Regions from separate parts of the Peribacillus sp. TE19612 genome, predicted to be linked through region 2. Evidence: riboswitches for the same ligand, from Rfam matches in the RefSeq annotation. Region 2 holds a riboswitch; each other region holds the start of a gene.
What was found. Region 2 has a riboswitch for S-adenosylmethionine ahead of ACZ9AO_RS16125 (5-methyltetrahydropteroyltriglutamate--homocysteine S-methyltransferase). Riboswitches for the same ligand answer to the same signal wherever they lie in the genome.
Positions count from the first base shown of each region.

Region 1 (6,884 bases), 140 kb from region 2:
TTTGGGATATCTTACCTTGAACGATATTGACATCCAACTCGAAGTTACGTACAAGCTTGGTGATCAATGGGCTTTCTGCATGATCACCTACAAAGGTCAATTGAATCACTTTGCCTGCTGGATAGCGTTCGAGCAAATGGTCCATCGTTTCTTTCGTTTCTTCTGGTTCCGTTACCTGTTGGACGAAACGCTTCGTCATTTGTTCTTTAGGATTCTTGAAGACATCCAGGACAGGACCTTGTTCAACAACCTGCCCGCTTTCCATCACGGCGACGCGATGGCAGATTTTACGTATTACATGCATTTCATGCGTAATCAAGACGATCGTCAATCCCAAACGCTGATTGATGTCAACAAGCAATTCGAGTATGGAGTCGGTAGTCTGCGGATCCAATGCAGAAGTCGCTTCATCACACAGCAGCACTTTAGGGTCATTTGCCAGAGCCCTGGCTATTCCCACCCTTTGCTTTTGCCCTCCGCTTAATTGCGAAGGATAGGCCTTTTCCCTGCCTTCAAGTCCGACTAACTTGATCAATTCGTTCACACGCTTGGTGCGTTCAGGTTTAGAAACTCCTGCAATTTCCAACGGGAAAGATATATTCTCCTGAACGGTCCTTGACCATAATAGATTGAAATGTTGGAAAATCATGCTGATTTCTTGACGGGCCTTACGGAGCTGAGCCCCTTTAATTTTTGAAATTTCCTTTTCAGCCACCACAACGGATCCCTCTGTCGGTGTTTCCAATCCATTGAGCATTCTGATCAAAGTACTTTTCCCCGCTCCACTGTAACCGATGATCCCGAAAATCTCGCCTTTATTTATTTCAACATTCACATTATTTACAGCCTTGATCGTCTCACTGTTTCCTTTTCCTGTTCGGAACAGCTTACTGACTTTCGTCAATGTTATCATTAACCCTCACCTCTTTTATCCAATAAAACCTATGAACTTAGTTGATTTCTCTACATTATTAGTCTGTTTCTCCTATCATGTAAAAGTTTTCCCAATTAAAATAGAAAAAACCTTTCTGCATGAGCAGAAAGGCAGGTGAAGAAACAGGCCTTCCTCTCATCTTCCAAAGTGATTAAACTTTGTGTGAATTGGCACCTTTCCAAGGAAATCTCCTTGTCGGTTGCCGGGTTTCATCGGGCACATCCCTCCACCTCTCTTGATAAGAGCTAATATATAGAATATTTGTACATCATTAAGTTCTTTAGTATGGAGAAATTTTATCATAGATAAAAAAGGAGCGCAATGTATATTATTTCTAGTTCAAGAATGAACAGGAACTTTGCTTAAAGCGTTTTGGAAGTCAAGGAGACGATGTTCGTCGCTTTTTCAATTGCCTGCTCCAAATCTTCTATTAAGTCTTCTACATTTTCAATCCCAATCGATAATCGGACTTGATCGGCACTTACACCCGCTTTCGCAAGACCCGCCTCATTCAATTGTTGATGGGTCGTACTGGCTGGGTGGATGATCAAGCTCTTCGCATCCCCTACATTCGCCACATGGGACCATAATTCCACCGAATTGATAAGTTTTGCCCCAGCTTCGCGATTACCTTGAATCCCAAATGTCACGACAGATCCAGCTCCCTTTGGCAAATATTTATCCGCAAGGGCTTTATCGGGATGATCCTCATCACCAGGATGTGAAACCCAGGTCACGGCAGGATGGTTTTTTAAATAGTTTATGACAGACTTGGTGTTCGATAGATGCTCTTTCATCCTTACATGCAGCGTTTCAAGTCCAAGCGTAAACTGGAATGCACTTTGGGCACTTAGTGCAGGACCCAAATCACGGAGCAACTGGACTCTGGCTTTCGTTATGAATGCGGCAGGTCCAACTGCCTCGGCGTATACCAGACCGTCGTAACTTGGGTCAGGCTCCGTGAAGCCAGGGTAGTTTGGCGAGTTCCAATCGAATTTCCCTCCATCCACGATGACACCGCCTAGCGTCGTTCCATTTCCAAGAAGCCATTTTGTAGCGGAATGGATGACAATATCCGCTCCAAAATCAATCGGTCTGCAAAGATACGGTGTCGCGAAGGTATTATCAATGATTAAAGGTATGCCGGCTTCATGGGCGATTTCCGCTACCGCTTCAATATCAAGTACCCTCAAACTTGGATTTCCGATCGTTTCAGCAAAAATGGCTTTAGTTCTTGGCGTAATCGCCCTTTTGAAGTTTTCAGGATCATCGGGAGAAACGAACTTCACTTTGATCCCATATTTAGGAAGAGTATTTTCAAAAAGGTTATACGTACCGCCATATAATGTAGAGGCAGAAACAATCTCATCCCCTGCAGCAGCGATATTCAGGATTGAAAGTGAGATGGCGGCCATTCCGCTTGCTGTTGCCAATCCGCCGATACCGCCTTCCAATAAGGCCATCCTTTCCTCAAAAACACTGACCGTGGGATTATGAAGCCGTGTATATATATAGCCATTCTCCTTTAGGCCAAATAAATTCGCTGCATGGTCGGTGTCTTTGAACAAGTATGCATTGCTTTGGTAGATAGGAACGGCACGGGCACCTGTTTCATCAGCTTGCAGACCGCCATGAACACTCAATGTTTCGAAGCGCAACTTTTTCTCTGACATATGAATTCACCTTTTTCTATGGATTTAGTTGGAATTATATGAAATCCGGCTTTTTTATAAACAAAAAAACCACTTCAATAAGAAGAGGTTTCAAGAACACACCTCATCTACCAGAGCCAACACTCTGCTGGAATTAGCACCGTATATAAAAATTTATACCGGTTGCCGGGCTTCGTCGGGCCAGTCCCTCCGCCACTCTTGATAAGAACTATTAAATTCTGCCATTACTTTATTCAAAATATAGCATTTTAGATTAAATCAGTCAATGAATTGTTAGAATATTCTTTGTTTTTTTCTTCTCTCATTCAAATGTTAGCAACAAAGAAAACCAACCGCGTTTCTGATTGGTTTCCTAGCTGATTTCCTTAAGCAATCCGTACAAATAAGGAACGGATTGAAAGGCATATATTTTTTTGTGCAGCTGCCCTTCTTTGAAAAGCAATAAGCAAGGAACACTTTCGATTTCATATGATTCGGCAATTGCTTGGACATAGTTCATATTCATTTTGCCTGCCTTCAATTCCGGAAAAAGCTCCAAGGATATCGTCAGCATCTTGGAGGCCACCTGACAGGTGCCGCATAAAGGTGTATATAAATATAAGCAAAAGGTTTCCCCATTTCCAACAGCAAGCTTACACTCTTCTTCTTTCCATTCTTGCATCAATTAGTCGTTCACCCTTTGACTTAGAAATTTCATTTTCACATTCATATTGGCAGATAGGAGCACAGTTGCGATATGATGTTCGGGTGAGCTCTCCACTTCTTTGTACATTTTATTAATATACAGGTGGTTCGCTTCCGGCATTTCCCTTCGGAACTGCTTCCGCAGCTTTTCTCCTGATTCATCTGCGTCAAAAAGGAGATAAACATCACGGTCCATCAATTCATCCACTAATTCATCCAGCTTAGTTAATGATATGGTCCCATTCGTACATATTATTTCCACATCTTCATTTAAAACGGAGGCAACTTTTCTTCTATCGGAACTGCCTTCTACAATGATCACTTTATCGAATTCGTCCCACTCCATGTCATCACTCCATCTCACGAATTATGTGCGCAACTCACCCACTGTACAAATGAAAAAGAGAGCAGGCCTTTTCAGTCCCCCCTCTCCTTTCTTTTTAACCGTTGATTAAACTCTCATACTCTTCAGCGCTCATCAAGTTTTCAATATCACTGACATTAGATGGTTCAAGCACGACCATCCATGCCTTTTCATAAGGAGACTCATTTACATATTCAGGGTTGTCACTTAAATCTTCGTTTACTTCAACAACCTTGCCACTGATAGGTGCATAAAGCTCAGAAACGGTCTTAACGGATTCAACACTTCCAAATGGTTCGTTCGCTTTCAATTCATCGCCGATTTCCGGAAGCTCAACGAATACGATGTCCCCAAGCTCGGACTGTGCGAATGCCGTAATTCCAATGCGCACTGTTCCATCTTCCGTTTTGACCCATTCATGTTCTTTAGTGTAACGAAGTTCTTTTGGTGTTGTTGTCATAATTAACCCTCCATATGTACATCTTATTTTATCTATTCCATTATAAGGTAGATTGTTTGTTTAAGTAAGGAATTAACCAAATATTTTGTGAAATTTCAGTTCCAAACCTGTTCGAATTGCTCTTCTTTGAAACCTACCGTCACTTTGGTGCCATCCGTAACAATCGGCCTTTTCAGAAGCATGCCATCTGTGGACAATATATCAAGCATCTCTGCTTCAGAAGCTTCTTTCAGCTTATCCTTTAAGCCCAGCTCCCGATATTTTTGACCGCTAGTATTGAAAAACTTCTTCAACTCCAAATTGCTGTTTTTATATAGTTGTTCTATTTCAGTTCGCGAAGGGGGATTATCCGCTATATGGATCGCTTCATATTGCAGTTCATGATTATCCAGCCACTTCTTCGCATTACGGCATGTACCGCATTTTGGGTACCAATATAATGTTAAGCCCATCATTTCACCACCTATCAATAGAATACCCGTTTTTACCACGCAATACAACGAAATGTCTTTTGAATTTCCAATGCGATTTCATCAAAGGAAATAAAGGGAATGCCTTTATGGGCATTCCCTTTACGGATTCTGACTCATTGCTTAAAGAGCATATTTTTCCGTTTCGATTACTTTGACGGATGCTTCGCGTTTTTTCGCAATGACATTGATCGGAGTGTGTCTTGTCAGCTTACGGAGCGACGAAAGCATGATGCGGAGAGTATCGCCTGTTTCCACCGCAATTAACGTTTCCTTTGCATGCTGTTCTATTTCATTGAAAGCTTCCTGAACGAAGATTTCAGTGTAAAGCACTTTTTGTTTGTTCTTCTCCAGACCTGTAGCTGCAATTGCTTTTTCCGTACGCAATACCACGGATTCAGCTGCATAGGCAAGGGATGCGATATCAGCAATGTTGGAGAGGATTTCTTGTTCTTGATCAAGATCTTTGCCGTATTTCTGTGCCGCAAGCCCAGCTGCCAGAATACCGATTTTCTTAGCGTTCCTAACAAGCATTTTTTCTTGTGCCAGTGGCTCATCGCCAGGTTCTTCCGGCATCATCATCATTAATTCCTCTTGCAGGCCTTGAGCTTTTTGAAGTAGCGGCAATTCCCCTTTAAGTGCTTTCTTCAGGAATGTTCCCGGGACAAGCAATCTATTGATTTCATTTGTACCTTCAAAGATCCGATTAATACGGGAATCGCGATATGCTTTTTCAATTTCATACTCCTGCATGAAACCATAACCGCCATGAAGCTGTACGCCTTCGTCCGTAACGTAATCCAATACTTCGGAAGCAAAGAATTTATTCAATGAACATTCAATGGCGTATTCAGCGATTGCAGCCGCCATTGATTTCCCATCTTTCACTTGCTCATCCGTCAATTTGCTTTGTCTTTGATCATAAAGTCCAACCGTACGATATACAGAGCTTTCTGCTGCATAAATTTTCGCTGCCATTGTTGCAAGTTTTTCTTTCGTCAAGTTAAAATCGGAAATTTTCGTTTTGAACTGTTGACGTTGATTCGTATAAGCAGCTGTAATCTCAAGGGCACGTTTAGATCCGCCGACAGCACCGACGCCTAATTTATAGCGGCCGATATTCAGGATATTGAAAGCGATGACATGCCCTTTTCCGGCTACACCCAAAAGGTTTTCGACTGGTACATGAACATCTTCGAGGATTAAAGTGCGTGTAGATGAGCTTTTGATTCCCATTTTCTTTTCTTCAGCCCCAGTTGATACGCCTTTATAATCACGCTCAACAATGAAAGCGGAGAATTGTTCACCGTCGATTTTGGCGTATACACAGAAGACATCTGCAAAACCTGCATTTGTAATCCATTGTTTTTCGCCATTTAAAATATAGTGTGTTCCTTCTGCATTCAATTTCGCTGTCGTTTTTGCTCCCAAGGCATCAGAACCTGAGCTTGGTTCCGTTAAGGCATACGCAGCAATCTTCTCACCCGTTGCCAGTACAGGAAGATATTTTTTCTTTTGGTCTTCATTCCCGAATAATACGATTGGCAAAGAGCCGATACCTACATGTGCACCATGCGTAATTCCGAAACCGCCTGCAAGTGCCATTTTTTCCGTAATCAATGCCGAACTGATTTTATCGAGACCCAATCCGCTGTATTCCTCAGGAACATCAGCCCCAAGTAAACCGATTTCACCTGCATGCTTCAATAATTTAACGGAACGCTCAAACTCATGGTTTTCTAAATGTTCAACCTGCGGCAGAATTTCATTCACTACGAATTCCTCGGAAGTTTTGGCAATCATTTTATGCTCATCAGAATAATCTTCCGGTGTAAACACTTGATCATACGTAATATCTTCTATTAAAAAGGCCCCGCCTTTAATGAGGTTATCTGTAGTTTGATTGGACATGTTATTTCCTCCTATGTGTTTAAGATAGTGATCCCGCCGGAAGCATGACAGCTTCCGGAAGGGGTCGGATTACGCCATTAATTCAAACACTCCGGCAGCACCCATCCCGCCGCCGATACACATTGTCACGACTCCGAACTGTTGGTTTCTGCGCTTCATTTCATGAAGCAGGCTTAATGTCAATTTTGCTCCCGAACATCCTAGTGGATGGCCTAAAGCGATGGCTCCTCCATTTACATTGACAATCTCTTCATTCAATCCAAGCTCACGAATGATTTGAATGGATTGGGAAGCAAAGGCTTCATTCAATTCAAATAAACCAATATCCGATAATTCAAGACCCGCTAGCTTCAACGCTTTAGGTATGGCTGCAATCGGTCCGATGCCC
Region 1 covers NZ_JBWCCL010000008.1:97,031-103,914, reverse strand. Annotated here, with positions in the region: gene ACZ9AO_RS15420 (methionine ABC transporter ATP-binding protein) at 1-913, opposite strand, end outside; SAM riboswitch class I at 1,067-1,179, opposite strand; gene ACZ9AO_RS15415 (O-acetylhomoserine aminocarboxypropyltransferase/cysteine synthase family protein) at 1,297-2,607, opposite strand; SAM riboswitch class I at 2,708-2,815, opposite strand; gene ACZ9AO_RS15410 (thioredoxin family protein) at 2,960-3,268, opposite strand; gene ACZ9AO_RS15405 (toprim domain-containing protein) at 3,272-3,637, opposite strand; gene gcvH (glycine cleavage system protein GcvH) at 3,732-4,115, opposite strand; gene ACZ9AO_RS15395 (arsenate reductase family protein) at 4,211-4,567, opposite strand; gene ACZ9AO_RS15390 (acyl-CoA dehydrogenase family protein) at 4,709-6,496, opposite strand; gene ACZ9AO_RS15385 (acetyl-CoA C-acetyltransferase) at 6,566-6,884, opposite strand, start outside.
Region 1: it holds a riboswitch for S-adenosylmethionine, as region 2 does, so the genes downstream of both, ACZ9AO_RS15415 (O-acetylhomoserine aminocarboxypropyltransferase/cysteine synthase family protein) here and ACZ9AO_RS16125 (5-methyltetrahydropteroyltriglutamate--homocysteine S-methyltransferase) in region 2, are expected to answer to the same signal.

Region 2 (6,884 bases):
ATAAATCATTAAGTCCCTTTTCCTTCAACTCATCACAGATTCCACTTGTTTGCCTGGACTGCCATACAATCGCATTATAGACAGGCGTACCTGTTTCCTTATCCCAAACGACTGCCGTTTCACGCTGATTGGTGATCCCGATACCGGCAATTTGCTCTGGCTTTACACCGGATTCAGATAGTACACCGGCGATCACCGCCAGGATCGATCCCCAAATCTCATTGGCGTTATGCTCGACCCAGCCTGGTTTAGGGAAATGCTGTGTAAATTCCTTTTGGGAGGAATGGACGATTTCCCCCTTTTCATTAAATAAAATCGCCCTCGAACTTGTTGTTCCTTGATCTAATGATAAAATGTATTTTTCCATTGTGTATGCCCCTCCTTTTAATTAACTAGCGATATTTCTGCTATCCATTTCATGTGACTGTTTTTTACCAAAAGCATAGGCTACTATCAATAGTACCAGGCTTGCACCCATAACAGACCAAAATCCTGCCGTTATTTCCCCCATAAAGAATGCTTTATAACAAACGGCACCAAGTGAACCCCCTACAATCGGTCCAACGACCGGAATCCATGAATAGCCCCAGTTGGAATTGCCTTTACCAGGTATCGGCAGCAAAAAGTGAGCGATGCGCGGCCCCAGGTCGCGGGCCGGGTTAATGGCGTATCCTGTCGTTCCCCCAAGTGACATCCCGATCACGACAATCAATAACCCGACTGCGAATGGGTTTAGACCCTCTGTAAAATCATTGGCCCCTATAAATAATAGACCAAGAATAAGGATGAAAGTTCCAATCATCTCACTTAATAGATTTGAAAATGTGTGCGGGATTGCAGGTGAAGTCGTGAACACACCAAGCTTCGCCCCTGGATCATCCGTAGCTTTCCAGTGTGGCAAATAGTGCAGGAATACTAGAGTTGCGCCGAGTATCGCGCCAATCATCTGGGCAACGATGTAACCGGGCACATCACTCCATGGAAATTCTCCAATAATGGCAAACCCTACTGTGACCGCCGGGTTTAAATGCGCCCCGCTTATGGAACCCACTGCAAAAACACCCATGGTAACAGCCAATCCCCATGCAATCGTGATAACGATCCAGCCGGCATCTTTTGCATAGGAACTCTTTAAGGATGAACCTGCCCCAATACCTGCTCCGAATAAAACTAAAATCATCGTGCCTAACACTTCTCCCCAAAATGGAGTCATGATAAAACCCCTCCCCTGATAATTTTTTAAACCTTGCCAACAAATAAAAGGAGATCCACAGCAGAACCATCTTCATAAAAAAATTATGAATAGATCTGTTGTGAATCTCCTAGTCTCCGTCACATATATTAACTTGTACTGTAAAATATACTAGGTTATGAAAACGCTGTCAATATTTTATGAAAAATTAATCTATTATTCTGTAATTTTTTTCAATTTTTCCCTATTAGACGATATCCCATAATTCAGTTTTTGAAGTGGTGATTGACGACGCCCCGGCATCAAGGGCATTCAGGACTTCATCCGAAGTACGTATGAGGCCGCCTGCAAAAATCGGTGTCTGCAATCGTTCCTTCACTTCTTTTATCATCCATGGCATGGCGCCCGGCAATACTTCGATATAATCCGGCTTTGTTTTCTGCACCAGCTTATAACTTTTCTCAAGCGCATGTGAGTCTATTAAAAAGATTCGCTGGATGGCAATGACCCCCTTTTGCTTCGCCTTCAATATAACGCTTGATTTAGTCGAAATCAGCCCATAGGGGTTATATTCCTGACAAATGAATTCCGTCGCGTACTCATCACTTCTTATGCCATGGATCAAATCGACATGATAAATCATTTTCTTATTATGCTGCTTTGCCATCATACTTACATTTTTCAATTGTGAGATATGCAAATCAAGAAACACACCTATTTCATAGGAACTTTCTAGAAATCTTTCGAAATCCTTCATGCTTGCTGAAGCAGGCAAAATCTTCTGATCCATCATTATCCTCCTCATTCCCAGAAAAACTCAAAACTTCAAGTCATTTAGTATATTTTAAAGAGCTTGATTTATCAAACACATTTTTTCATGAACCATGACATCTTAACACTATCATACCTGGCAAACCCTTTATAGGTTACGGCTAAGGATATATGTAAAATATCCCCTTAAATCATATAGAAAGTTTCATTTTCAATGCACCTTCGGCGAGTTCATACGATTTAATTGTGCCAATCGGAATTTTCCTCACGATGCTCCAAGCATTAACATTCATTTTGATTGCTCTTTTTTCATATTCAAAAAATGGCGGTCTGTTAAATATCCTTTGGTTGATGAAATTCCTGTCAATGGGTTCCATTTCCACTAATTCAAATGAAATCGTTCTTTTTTCCACATGAACCGGTTTTAATGTAATCCGGAAAGCCACGTTTTTCTTAAACATCATTTTTTTCACTTCCATCGTACCGGAAAGCACAATGTGCCTTGGCGTAATCTCGACTTTAATATCCTGACCAGATGATTTCATTTTTATGATTCTCTCTATCATGTCTTCAGTTACCGTAATCGGTATGCCATTTTTGAATGGACTCATCCTTGCATTCCTCCCCACTCAAAGCATATGCCGGATTCCCTGATGCCGTTAACATTTCAGCCCGGATTAATAACCGGTATATTCGAAATATTCCAGCTCCACCCCTTGACCTTCATAAAAACTACCTGTATAGTCATAGTTAATTTAATAGACAACTCTTATCCAGAGAGGTGGAGGGACTGGCCCTTTGATGCCTCAGCAACAGACTGATCTTGTACTGTGCTAATTCCAGAAGTGTAAAAACTTGAAGATAAGAAGAGTATATAGCTTTGTTGCCAACACCTCTTCTTATTTTTAAGAAGAGGTTTTTTATTTTTAAAAGGAAAGAAGGAATCAACATGTCAATCACATTAACGAAAGCACCATTCAGGGCGGACCACGTCGGAAGTTTATTAAGACCGGAACGATTACATATTGCCAGAAAGGACTTTAAGGAAGGTACCATTTCAGCTGAACGGCTTCGTGAAATTGAAACCGAAGAAATCAAACGGATCGTCGATAAACAAATTGAAGTTGGTTTAGAGGCCGTTACGGACGGTGAGTTCAGACGAACATGGTGGCACTTTGACTTTCTCGAACATTTAAATGGCATCGAGGGATATGTAACTGAAAAAGGCCTCACATTCGATGGTGTGGAAACAGAGAGATATAATGTTCGCAATACCGGGAAGGTTTCATTCAACCCTGAACATCCCTTCATTCGTGATTTCATTGAATTGAACAAAATCGTGAACGGACGTGCCGTTGCCAAGCAAACCATCCCCAGTCCGAATCAATTATTTGCTGCAGGCATTCATAATGAAGACGTCTACCCTGATATTGAAGACTATGCAAATGATATCATCAAAGCCTATCAGCATGCTTTGAAAGCCTTTTATGAAGCAGGTGTGCGTTATCTTCAATTGGATGATGTATATATTGCCAGACTTTCAGCTCCGGATTTCCAGTTCAAGGATGGAAAATATACGAGGGAACAATTAATTGGTCTTGCACTTCGGGTCATTAATGGCACATTGGAAGGCAAACCAGAAGACCTTATCGTCACTACCCACCTATGTCGCGGAAACTACCAGTCGACATGGGCGTTTGAAGGAAGCTATGCCCGTATCGCCCCAACTTTATTGGCAAAAGAAAAAGTGGATGGATTCTTCTTGGAATATGATGATCAACGCTCTGGGGATTTCAAACCATTAGAATACATTCCAAATGGCGGTGCACGGGTCGTACTGGGTGTCGTCACTTCAAAAAATGGGGAAATCGAGGACAAGGAAGCTGTTAAGGCACGCATTAAAGAAGCCTCGCACTTCGTTCCGCTCGAACAATTATGCTTAAGCCCCCAATGCGGCTTCGCCTCCACACATCACGGCAACAAGCTAACCGAAGCACAGCAATGGGAAAAACTGAAATTCGTCGTTGATGTAGCAAAAGAAGTATGGGAATGATTCATCCTTAAATATAAAGTAAAAGCTAGGCATTAGGAAGGCCTAGCTTTTCTTCAAAACAACTCAATAAAATGTTTTGCCGTTTTGGAAAGATAACGATCTTGTCTAAAAACCAAGGCTATATTCGATTGAATTGAAGAATCGATAATATCCAGCACTTTCACTCCTTTTATAATATGGGGTGAAACAGCTGATTTCGGAACAATACTCGCCCCAACTCCAGCTGCAACCAGAGAGAGCAGAACATTTACATCATGGCATTCGCATAAAATATTTAGCTGTATTTCCCGCTTTTTAAATTCCTCGATAATTTCCTCGTAAATCCCCGGTCCTTTTTCCCTATGCACTAAAAGCAATGGGATGTTTTCAATATCCTTTAAATGAACCCTATCTCTCGAAGTGAAGCTGTCCCAATCCTCAGGTACAACAAAAACATTGGGCACTTGTCCTAAGTTCAAACTGGAAAGACCCTTCATCTCGACAGGTAAATGAACAATGGCAAGTTCGATATCCTGATTCTCCAAATAATTACTTATTTCATATGGATCTCCTGCGAATATTTTAAAGGAAACGGAAGGATATTTTTTCTTGAAACTATTAATTTTATCAGGTAAATAAGACATATACGCAAGTACGGAACCTACTGAAAGTGTACCTTTAATTCCCTCACCCGTTTCCTTCACTTCGAGCAAGGAGTCCTCGAAATATTGCAGCATATCCTTAGCCTTCTCGTAAAGTACCCTCCCAGCTTCGGTCAACTCCATACTTTTACCGTTCCTTTTTCGCTCAAGTAAAGTAGTCCCTAATTCTTCTTCCATAAGGCGGAGCTGCTGGCTTAATGGCGGCTGTGACATATTCAACTTTTTGGCTGCACGGGAAACCTGGCCTTCTTCTGCAAGAATGAGAAAATATCGTAATTGTCTAATATCCATATTGGCACCTCTGATATATATGTATATCGTATATAAACTTAATTATATAGATATTTTATATATGATACAAACAGCAGTAAAATATATTTGTTTACAACATAAAGGGGTGTTCAAAATGGAGAAATTCAAGGATCTAAACAAAAGCTTCATCAATGGGGAATGGATGGAAGGCTTAAGTCAACGCAGATATAATATTTTAAACCCATACAATAATGCCGTTATTTCAAATGTGAGCTTGGCTACATCAAAACAGCTCGAAGAATCATTTGAAATAGCAAAGAATGCTCAAAAAGGTTGGGCAAAAACATCAGCCGAAAAACGTCGTCAGGTCCTGCTTAAAGTTGGTGAATTCCTACAGGAAAACCGGAATGAAATCGTTGAAATCATTTCCCGTGAAACAGGTGGATCGCTTATTAAAGCAAACGTTGAATTTCAGCTTACTATGGAAATAGTCGAAGAATCTACTAACATGGTGGATGAAATATATCAAATGCATGAGGTTCCGTCAGCTATAGAGCATAAAGTCAATCATATACATCGTCTGCCACTAGGAGTTATCTCTTCAATATCTCCGTTTAACTTTCCGATGAACTTGTCAATGAGAACCATCGCACCAGCCATTGCATTAGGAAATGCAGTCGTTCATAAACCGGACGTTCAAGTTGGATTTACTGGAGGAATCATCATCGCTGCAGCATTTGAATATGCCGGTCTTCCAAAAGGGGTCTTTAATATGATCCTTACTGACCTGGAAGAAATCGGTGATGGCATGCTGACAAACCCGATTCCTAAATTAATCAGCTTCACAGGCTCTACTCCTGTTGGACAGCACATCGGGGCCATTGCAGGGAAAAACCTAAAACGAGTTGCGCTGGAGCTCGGCGGTAATAATCCTTTCATTGTATTATCGGATGCAGATGTGGACCGAGCCGTTGATGCTGCAATCTTCGGGAAGTACATTCACCAAGGACAGATTTGCATGTGCATTAACCGCATAATCGTGCATAAAGACCTTTACGAAGACTTTACTGCAAAATTCGTTGAACGTGCAAAAGCTCTTCCATTTGGTGACCAATTAGATCCTAAAACAATCATTGGACCACTTGTCAATGAGCGTCAATTAGAAAAAGTACAACAAATCATCGAGGAAACTAAAGCTGCTGGGGTCAATGTTGCACTTGAGGGAAAACGCATTGGCAATGTGCTGACACCAACTATTTTCCGGGATGTACAGAACTCGGATAAAATCGCACAAACAGAGATGTTTTCTCCTGTCGTGTCCATCATTCGAACAGAAACGGATGAAGAAGCCATTGATATCGCCAATGACACCATTTATGGTTTAAGTTCGGCTATCTTCACTTCTGATCTGGAAAAGGGCGAACGCTTAGGGTTACAAATCGACAGCGGAATGACACACATCAATGATCAAACCGTTAATGATGGAACGAACATACCATTCGGCGGGAACAAAATGAGTGGTTTAGGCAGATTCGGAAGCCCATGGATTGTCGAAGAATTCACTGTTACGAAATGGATTTCCCTTCAAACACACTATCGCGAATATCCATTTTAACCATTAATTCATCGGGCATCTGATACAACCTTTTGGGATGTATACAGATGCCTTTTTTCAGTAATTGCGTACTAAGGAAAGGCAAAAAAAAAAGAACGGCCATCTGCACGTTCCCTTTTTACTTGCAGCTATCATCTTCATCCTCCATTTTCTTCACGAATATATCATCCGTCACCCTATCTTCCAGCTTATTCCTCAAGGCTAATTCCGCAGCCTTCCCATCACTAGGCGATCCGTCCGAGAAATACATCGGAAACAGGGAGAAAAACATAATATAAAAAGAAAAATAGATAAATTGATACCAGATTACCGAGCTGTCCAGGATATTCTGATACACTAAGCTATATATGATCAGCATGC
Region 2 covers NZ_JBWCCL010000008.1:233,238-240,121, reverse strand. Annotated here, with positions in the region: gene glpK (glycerol kinase GlpK) at 1-367, opposite strand, end outside; gene ACZ9AO_RS16140 (MIP/aquaporin family protein) at 389-1,213, opposite strand; gene ACZ9AO_RS16135 (glycerol-3-phosphate responsive antiterminator) at 1,440-1,982, opposite strand; gene ACZ9AO_RS16130 (hypothetical protein) at 2,155-2,574, opposite strand; SAM riboswitch class I at 2,730-2,831, shown strand; gene ACZ9AO_RS16125 (5-methyltetrahydropteroyltriglutamate--homocysteine S-methyltransferase) at 2,913-4,016, shown strand; gene ACZ9AO_RS16120 (LysR family transcriptional regulator) at 4,070-4,948, opposite strand; gene ACZ9AO_RS16115 (aldehyde dehydrogenase family protein) at 5,064-6,524, shown strand; gene ACZ9AO_RS16110 (hypothetical protein) at 6,643-6,884, opposite strand, start outside.

Region 3 (6,884 bases), on a different contig from region 2:
AATATCCTTGGCAAATTGAGCGTCTACATCTTTTGTATTCACTGCAACAACGTTTCGATACATATCCGGCATTTTTTCTAAAACTAGGGCATCCTTGAGGTCCATTTTCGCTGCAAGAGCAAAGTTGCCAGGGACCGCCGATAGGTCAACGCTGTCTGTTGCGCGGGGTAACTGAGCAGATTCCAATGGTTTTAGCTGGATGTTTTTTGGATTTTTCGTTACATCCTTTTCAGATACTTTTAAAGGGTCGACATTTGGATCGACTTCAATCAACCCTTCATCCACCAGCACTTTTAGTGCACGTGCCAGGTTAACCGGATCATTGGGCACTGCAAGGGATGTGCCGTCTTTCACTTCTTTCAATGAATTATACTTATTAGAATATATGCCCATTGGCGCTGTTGGAACTATGATAAGGTCGGAAAGCTTTAAATCATTTTCTTTAGCGAAGTTATCCATGTACACTTTATGCTGGAAAAGGTTGGCGTCGATCGAGTTGTTGCCAAGCGACTTATTCGGCTGGATATAGTCGGTGAATTCGACGATCTCTATTTTGTATCCGAGATCTTCCAGACCTGGTTTGATGGCCTCCTTAACCATATCGGCGTACGGCCCGGTAGTCGCCCCGATCTTCAATTCTTTTTTGTCTTCTGTATTTGGGGATGCATCATCGCTCCCGCATGCTGCCAAGCCGAGTGCAAGTGCACAGACTGATAATAACGAAGCTATTTTCTTCATTTGAAATTCCTCCTGAGTAATGAAATGTATTGAGTCATTTAAAAAAATGATTGATCCTATCGCTTGTTAACTATGTATGAAACTTTGTCACCAACCATTTGAATGAGTTGCACAAGGCAGATCAGCACGACGATCGTCGTGATCATGACTGTGTTGTCATATCGGTAATATCCGTACCGGATTGCCAGGTCGCCAATTCCGCCACCGCCGATTGTCCCAGCCATTGCTGAGTAACCGATTAGCGAAATGGTCGTTAATGTCAGTCCTTGAATGATTCCCGGTTTTGCCTCTGGAAGAAGTACATCCTTAATGATCATCCATGGAGTGGCACCTACGGCAATTGCAGCTTCAATCACTCCTCTGTCTATTTCACGTAATGCTGTTTCAACAATCCTTGCAAAAAAAGGGATTGCGGATACGGACAGGGAAACAGAAGCTGCTCTTGGCCCTATCGTCGATCCCGTAAGTAGGTCCGTTAAAGGAAGGAGGGCGACCAAGAGAATGATGAACGGGATTGAACGGACAATATTGACTGCGAAACCGAGAGATCGATTCACGATGCCATTTTCAAAAAATAAATTCCTGGTTGTTGTAAATAGCAATACTCCAAGCGGTAAACCGATCAGCAGGGCTACTGCAAGAGAAACGCCGACCATATAAATCGTTTCAAGAAAGGCTTTATTAAGATCAGGTAAAATATTGACGATGGGATTAAGCAGTGACATGTTTTAACACCTCCACAGAACTGGAACGATTTTTTATATATTCCAATGCCGAATGAATTTGGACGGCATCGCCAATTAACTCGATGATTAAAATGCCTAAAGGAACATCCTGGATATACTCAATTTTACCGTGTAAAATATTCCCCTTTACTGCATGGGATTGGAGAGTATCCGAAAGAATCGACTCACCGGCGGTTTGCCCTTCGAATTGAATCTTAATAATCGTCCCTTCACTTTCATCAATCAAGTGCGAAGGGAGTTCGAAATCCAGTACACTGCTAATGAATTGCTTCGTTAATTCCTGTTTGGGCTGTGAAAATATTTCATAAACGGGTCCTTCTTCAATTACCCGGCCATCCTGCATCACGGCGACTCGGTGGCATAGTTCTTTGACCACTTCCATTTCATGTGTAATCAACACGATGGTGATACCAAGCTCACTGCTTATCTTTTTCAATAACTGTAAAATCGCTTTTGTAGTTGTTGGATCAAGGGCTGAAGTCGCTTCATCACATAATAGTACAGTGGGTTCATTTGCTAACGCGCGAGCTATGCCGACCCGTTGCTTCTGTCCACCGCTAAGCTGTGCAGGATAGACATCTTTCTTATCGCTGAGCCCTACGATTTCCAACAATTCCAATACACGTAACTTAGTCGCGTCCTTCGATCGATGCGCGGCCCTTAAGGCGAAAGCGACATTTTCATAAACGGTTTTTGAACTGACCAGGGAAAAGTGCTGGAATATCATTCCGATTTTTTGGCGTTGTTTACGAAGCTCTTTGCTAGATAAAGAGGTTAAATCAATGCCGTCGATAATGATATTTCCACCTGTCGGACGTTCAAGCAAATTCAAGCAGCGGAGTAATGAGCTTTTTCCAGCTCCGCTGTAGCCGACAATTCCATATATTTCACCAGTTTGAATGGTCAAAGATACGTTATCCACTCCGATAACTCGGTTTTTCTTCGAGACGTATTCCTTTCGGATTGAACGGATTTCAATCATGAGCTTTCCCCCTTAAACATTAAAAAAGCTGCCTCTATCATTCAGAAAGAGGCAGCGAAATCATATCTCGGCTTATCTTTCAGAATGCAATCATTCTGCAGGAATTGGCACCGTTCCCTAAGGGCGGTTGCCGGACATCACAGGGCCTGATCCCTCCGTCACTCTTGATAAGTAAATTATTATTTTAGAATATTTCAAGTTTTATAATATAATCTATATTATTTGTAAAATCCGGCAATGTCAATCGTTTCTTTTATTTTTTTGTCATTAAATCGGGTACGGTCCGTTAAAACGATTCATGGAAAATAGGCTATTATGCAATAATCCAGCATTTTCATCGAGGCTATTTATTCCAATATTTCCTTGTCAAAAAGGTAAAGTGGTACTACATTTATTATAGTAAAGTTAAAAAAAGGAAGGTAAAACTATTTTTGTACAATAATGGGGAGGAAACCGAATGATAGAGATCAAGACGATAAATGATGTGGTTTGCGTGCATGGGACTCCTGGCGGGAACAAGGGGGGGATGAGTGTGTATGTCTTTTTAACGGATGGCCTATTGATAGATACTGGCGCACAGATTTTATTGGAAGAGCTTATTCCATTCTATGAATCCGCAGACTTCGACTCAGTGGCCCTGACTCACTATCATGAAGACCATACGGGGGGCGCTGCCTGGATAAAGGAACATAAAAAGGTTCCTCTTTTCATTCACCCGATGTCGGTTGAGGTTTGTGCAAAGGATGCTGAATATCCTGAATATCGCAAAATTTTCTGGGGAAAGAGAGACGCCTTTAAAGCTGAGCCGCTAGGGAAGGCCATTCATTCCCGTACCCAAACGTGGGAGCCGATTTTTACCCCAGGTCATGCAAAGGACCATATGGTGTATTTGAATCACAATAATGGCGTGCTTTTTTCAGGAGACCTTTTCGTAACCCCAAAAACAAAGCTTGTCTTACGGGAAGAGTCTGTCCCGGTGATCATCGATTCCATAAAAAGATTGCTTCAATATGACTTCGGGGAAGTGTTTTGCTGTCATGCTGGGCATGTTCCTGATGGGAAGGAGATGTTTCGAAAAAAACTGGATTATCTGGAAAACCTCCAAGGGGAAATTTTACGCTTGCATTCTCAAGGGCTGACCGTTCATGAAATCCAGCAGGTCGTTTTACCGAATCGCTATCCCCTTATCGAGATATCCGGGCATGAGTGGGATTCAGAGCATATCATTACATCGATATTAAACGAAAATATTTTAAGTGCGAGGGAGAATGGGACTATTTGAATGCTATCCGTTTAACGGTCTGACTGATATAAAAGAGAGCTCTCCATAAGAGAGCCCACATTATTCATTTATTGACATTGGGATCTGTTTCATCATAAAAATCATGTGCTTCTTCGATGTTCTGAAGGTTAGCGACTTCATACACATTTCCGCCCGCCATTCCTTCATTGATGATACGGTCGATATCCAGGTAAACGGAGTCCTTGCCATCATATTCGGTATCCTTCAAAAATGTCATTTTTTCTTTATCCAAAAGAAATCCCTCCTAGCCTTTTCTTTAGTTTAGGCAAAGGAGTTTTTTTTATTCTGTTTAGCGATTTCATGAATGTAAAGGGGTTTCATTCATATACATGGAAGATCATTAAATCATGTATCATGCTTTTGAGTTTAGTTTCATCTGTTTCGGAAGGCGGATTGGCTGTCCACTCGATGGATCCATCTTTATGATACAAGGCTTTGACTGCCTGCTTGTTGAAATAAAAGGAAATTTTCCATCCTGGCAGATTCTTATGCAATGGTTCCCATTGAAAATGAGTGATCATATGTATTACCTCCATATATACTGTTTCTCATTCGATTATAATGGAAAACGGCAGCTGGAGGTGTTATTTTCTTTTCAGGTTGGGAAAAGTTAATTCAATGAAAAGATTTTTTAAATGCAAAAGCCTGTTTGTTTCAATTTCTTCTTCATCGAATTGCATCGGCTTTGAGTTCACTTCGTATATGAAAAGCGAGCCCGATTCGTCTTCCCCTATATCAATGGAAAACTCTCCGAGAAACCCGATCTTTTTTGAAAGTAACTCTCCGCATTTTTGGGCGATATTCGCTAATTTTAGATCCAGGTTTTTTGATTTAATGTCCTGATAAGGAAAAAGCTTTCCGCCTCGGGGAGTGTGGGTGGTGATTTCCTGGGTTTGCGACATCCTTACCGCTTTGCCGGTCACTTTATAAAAACCTTTTTCATAATGGACGAGAATCCGGTAATCATAACGATGTCCAAAGAGTTTTTTTGGTATGATCGCCTGTTGAGCAAGATAGCTCCTTTTTAATAAATCCCTTTTTTTTGTATCCCAGAAGGAAGCAAAATCAGGGAAGGACTCACTATGCTTTAAGCTATTGAACAATAGGGTATCATCATCATTTTTGATAATGGTATAAATGCCCTTCCCTTGGCTTCCTTTGCATGGCTTAAGGTATATATGCCTGTATGTCTCCAGGAAAGAATCAAGGCAACCGCTGTTTCGTAAGACCATGGTGGGCGGAAGGTGGTTGGTGAGGGATCCATCTTCAGTTAATGCTTCGAACATCACATATTTATCTATAAAACAGGGGTTGAATAGAGTCATTCGGTAATCTTTAAAATGTGTGATAAGATGTTGGAATTCCTCTGACGCCTCATAGCTCCTCCAGGGGATACGGTTATAGACGATGTCAGGGAAGGGCACCTTACATTCAATCCACTTGTTTGAAATGGAGGAAAAAAGATACCCTTTCATCGACGCGGAATGAAGGGCATTTCCTGTGAATACATACGCCAATATTCCATGTTGCAATAAATATAATGATAAGTCCCGAAAAAGGGTCAGGTTTCCACCCAAACCTGATTCTTTTTTGGGATTGGAAACAGTTAAAATTCCGACGGTAAGCATCCGGTTACCCGGAAATATTGTGATTGGAATTAGAGGTTGATTCGAATGGTTCTTTTTATAGCTGATTTCTTCTTCGGCAGAGCCGGCGAAAAGTTCCGCATTCTCATGAGTGTGGTGCCAATTTTCAGTGGGGATATCATAAAAAATGTTCATTGCGGCACTCTGATTGATTTTGTAATCGTCTGTTCCGTAAGATAAATGGCATAATCAAGGCTTAGCTTTCTGGTCAGCAATTCGAAATCCTTGAGTTTTGGATGGGAGAAGATGGAACGTCCAGGCTTGGAATTGGCTTCAAACATCCAAACCTGCCCTTTTTTATCCAATCCAAAATCAAATCCTATTTCTGCGATGATGCCGTCCAAGTTCTTTTCTATACTGTCACTTAAAATCAGTGCGGCTTCCGATAGCTTTCGTTCGACTTCTGTCGCCTCATCGTCATCTCCAAACAGTTCGGCAACCGTTTTGATGACACCCCCGCTTTTAATATGGGTCGTGACGCTGCCGGCGCCGGCAATTTTTGCGGCAATCGCGGTCACCTGCCATTTTCCATTACTGTCCTTGTTCGTATGAACCCGGAAATCCACTGGACGTTTTTCAGATCGAATTAATGGGATGCCCTGCTGCACGATCAGATTCTCGAGCGGGCGGTCGTGAAAAATGTGTTTAACGATGGATTCCAATGTCGAAAACCGTTGCAGTTTATTTTCTTTTGCTTCGTTTGTATAGCGGCAATAGTAAACATTCTCATGCTTATCATAAAGAATTTGGTGAATCCCTAGACCGAGGCTGCCGTGAATGGGCTTTATATAAACTTGCCGGTAATGGGAAAGAAGGGTTTCCACCACGGATATGGATTGAAATGGATACGTTTCCGGCAAATAAGGCAGTGCCCGCTCATCTGCGCATAACCTTTCATTTACATCCCATTTATTGAAAAATCCGGGGTTATACCATGGTATGGTATATGTTTTTTGGAATTTCTGCTTCACTTCTTTAGGTCCATCACGGTTTTCCGTCAACCGATTTGGTAGCCGGTCATAAATGACATTAGGAAAAGGAAATTCATAAATGTTCCAGTCATCTTTATCAAATACATAGCCTTTGATTGTCTCCTCATCCCAATTGATTACATTCTCTCCAAAAACAAAGGGAATACAGCCTGTGGTCTTGCTAAGCGAAAGGAGCTTTGCGAAAAATTCAGATCTCTCCCCTAAAGGTTTGTTTGAAATGCCCGTGAAGCCTGAGGAAAAGATTCCGACAAGCGGTCCGATATGGATGCTCTTGCCGTATATGAATAAATGAAGGGGAATATCGGTATGATCGAATAGTAGAGATTCCGCAAGACTTTTCGATAGCACGATTGTTTGATTGACGGCCGGGTTTTGTTTGACGATGGCAGGACATGAATGCCGTCCGAAATAAATTAATTCAATCTCTGCCAAATCTCCAAGCTCTGAAGGGTAGTAGAGAACATTGCCAGGGATAGC
Region 3 covers NZ_JBWCCL010000003.1:332,202-339,085, forward strand. Annotated here, with positions in the region: gene ACZ9AO_RS07520 (MetQ/NlpA family ABC transporter substrate-binding protein) at 1-738, opposite strand, end outside; gene ACZ9AO_RS07525 (methionine ABC transporter permease) at 795-1,463, opposite strand; gene ACZ9AO_RS07530 (methionine ABC transporter ATP-binding protein) at 1,450-2,466, opposite strand; SAM riboswitch class I at 2,536-2,640, opposite strand; gene ACZ9AO_RS07535 (MBL fold metallo-hydrolase) at 2,924-3,748, shown strand; gene ACZ9AO_RS07540 (hypothetical protein) at 3,813-4,001, opposite strand; gene ACZ9AO_RS07545 (YheE family protein) at 4,087-4,290, opposite strand; gene ACZ9AO_RS07550 (YheC/YheD family endospore coat-associated protein) at 4,354-5,550, opposite strand; gene ACZ9AO_RS07555 (YheC/YheD family endospore coat-associated protein) at 5,547-6,884, opposite strand, start outside.
Region 3: it holds a riboswitch for S-adenosylmethionine, as region 2 does, so the genes downstream of both, ACZ9AO_RS07530 (methionine ABC transporter ATP-binding protein) here and ACZ9AO_RS16125 (5-methyltetrahydropteroyltriglutamate--homocysteine S-methyltransferase) in region 2, are expected to answer to the same signal.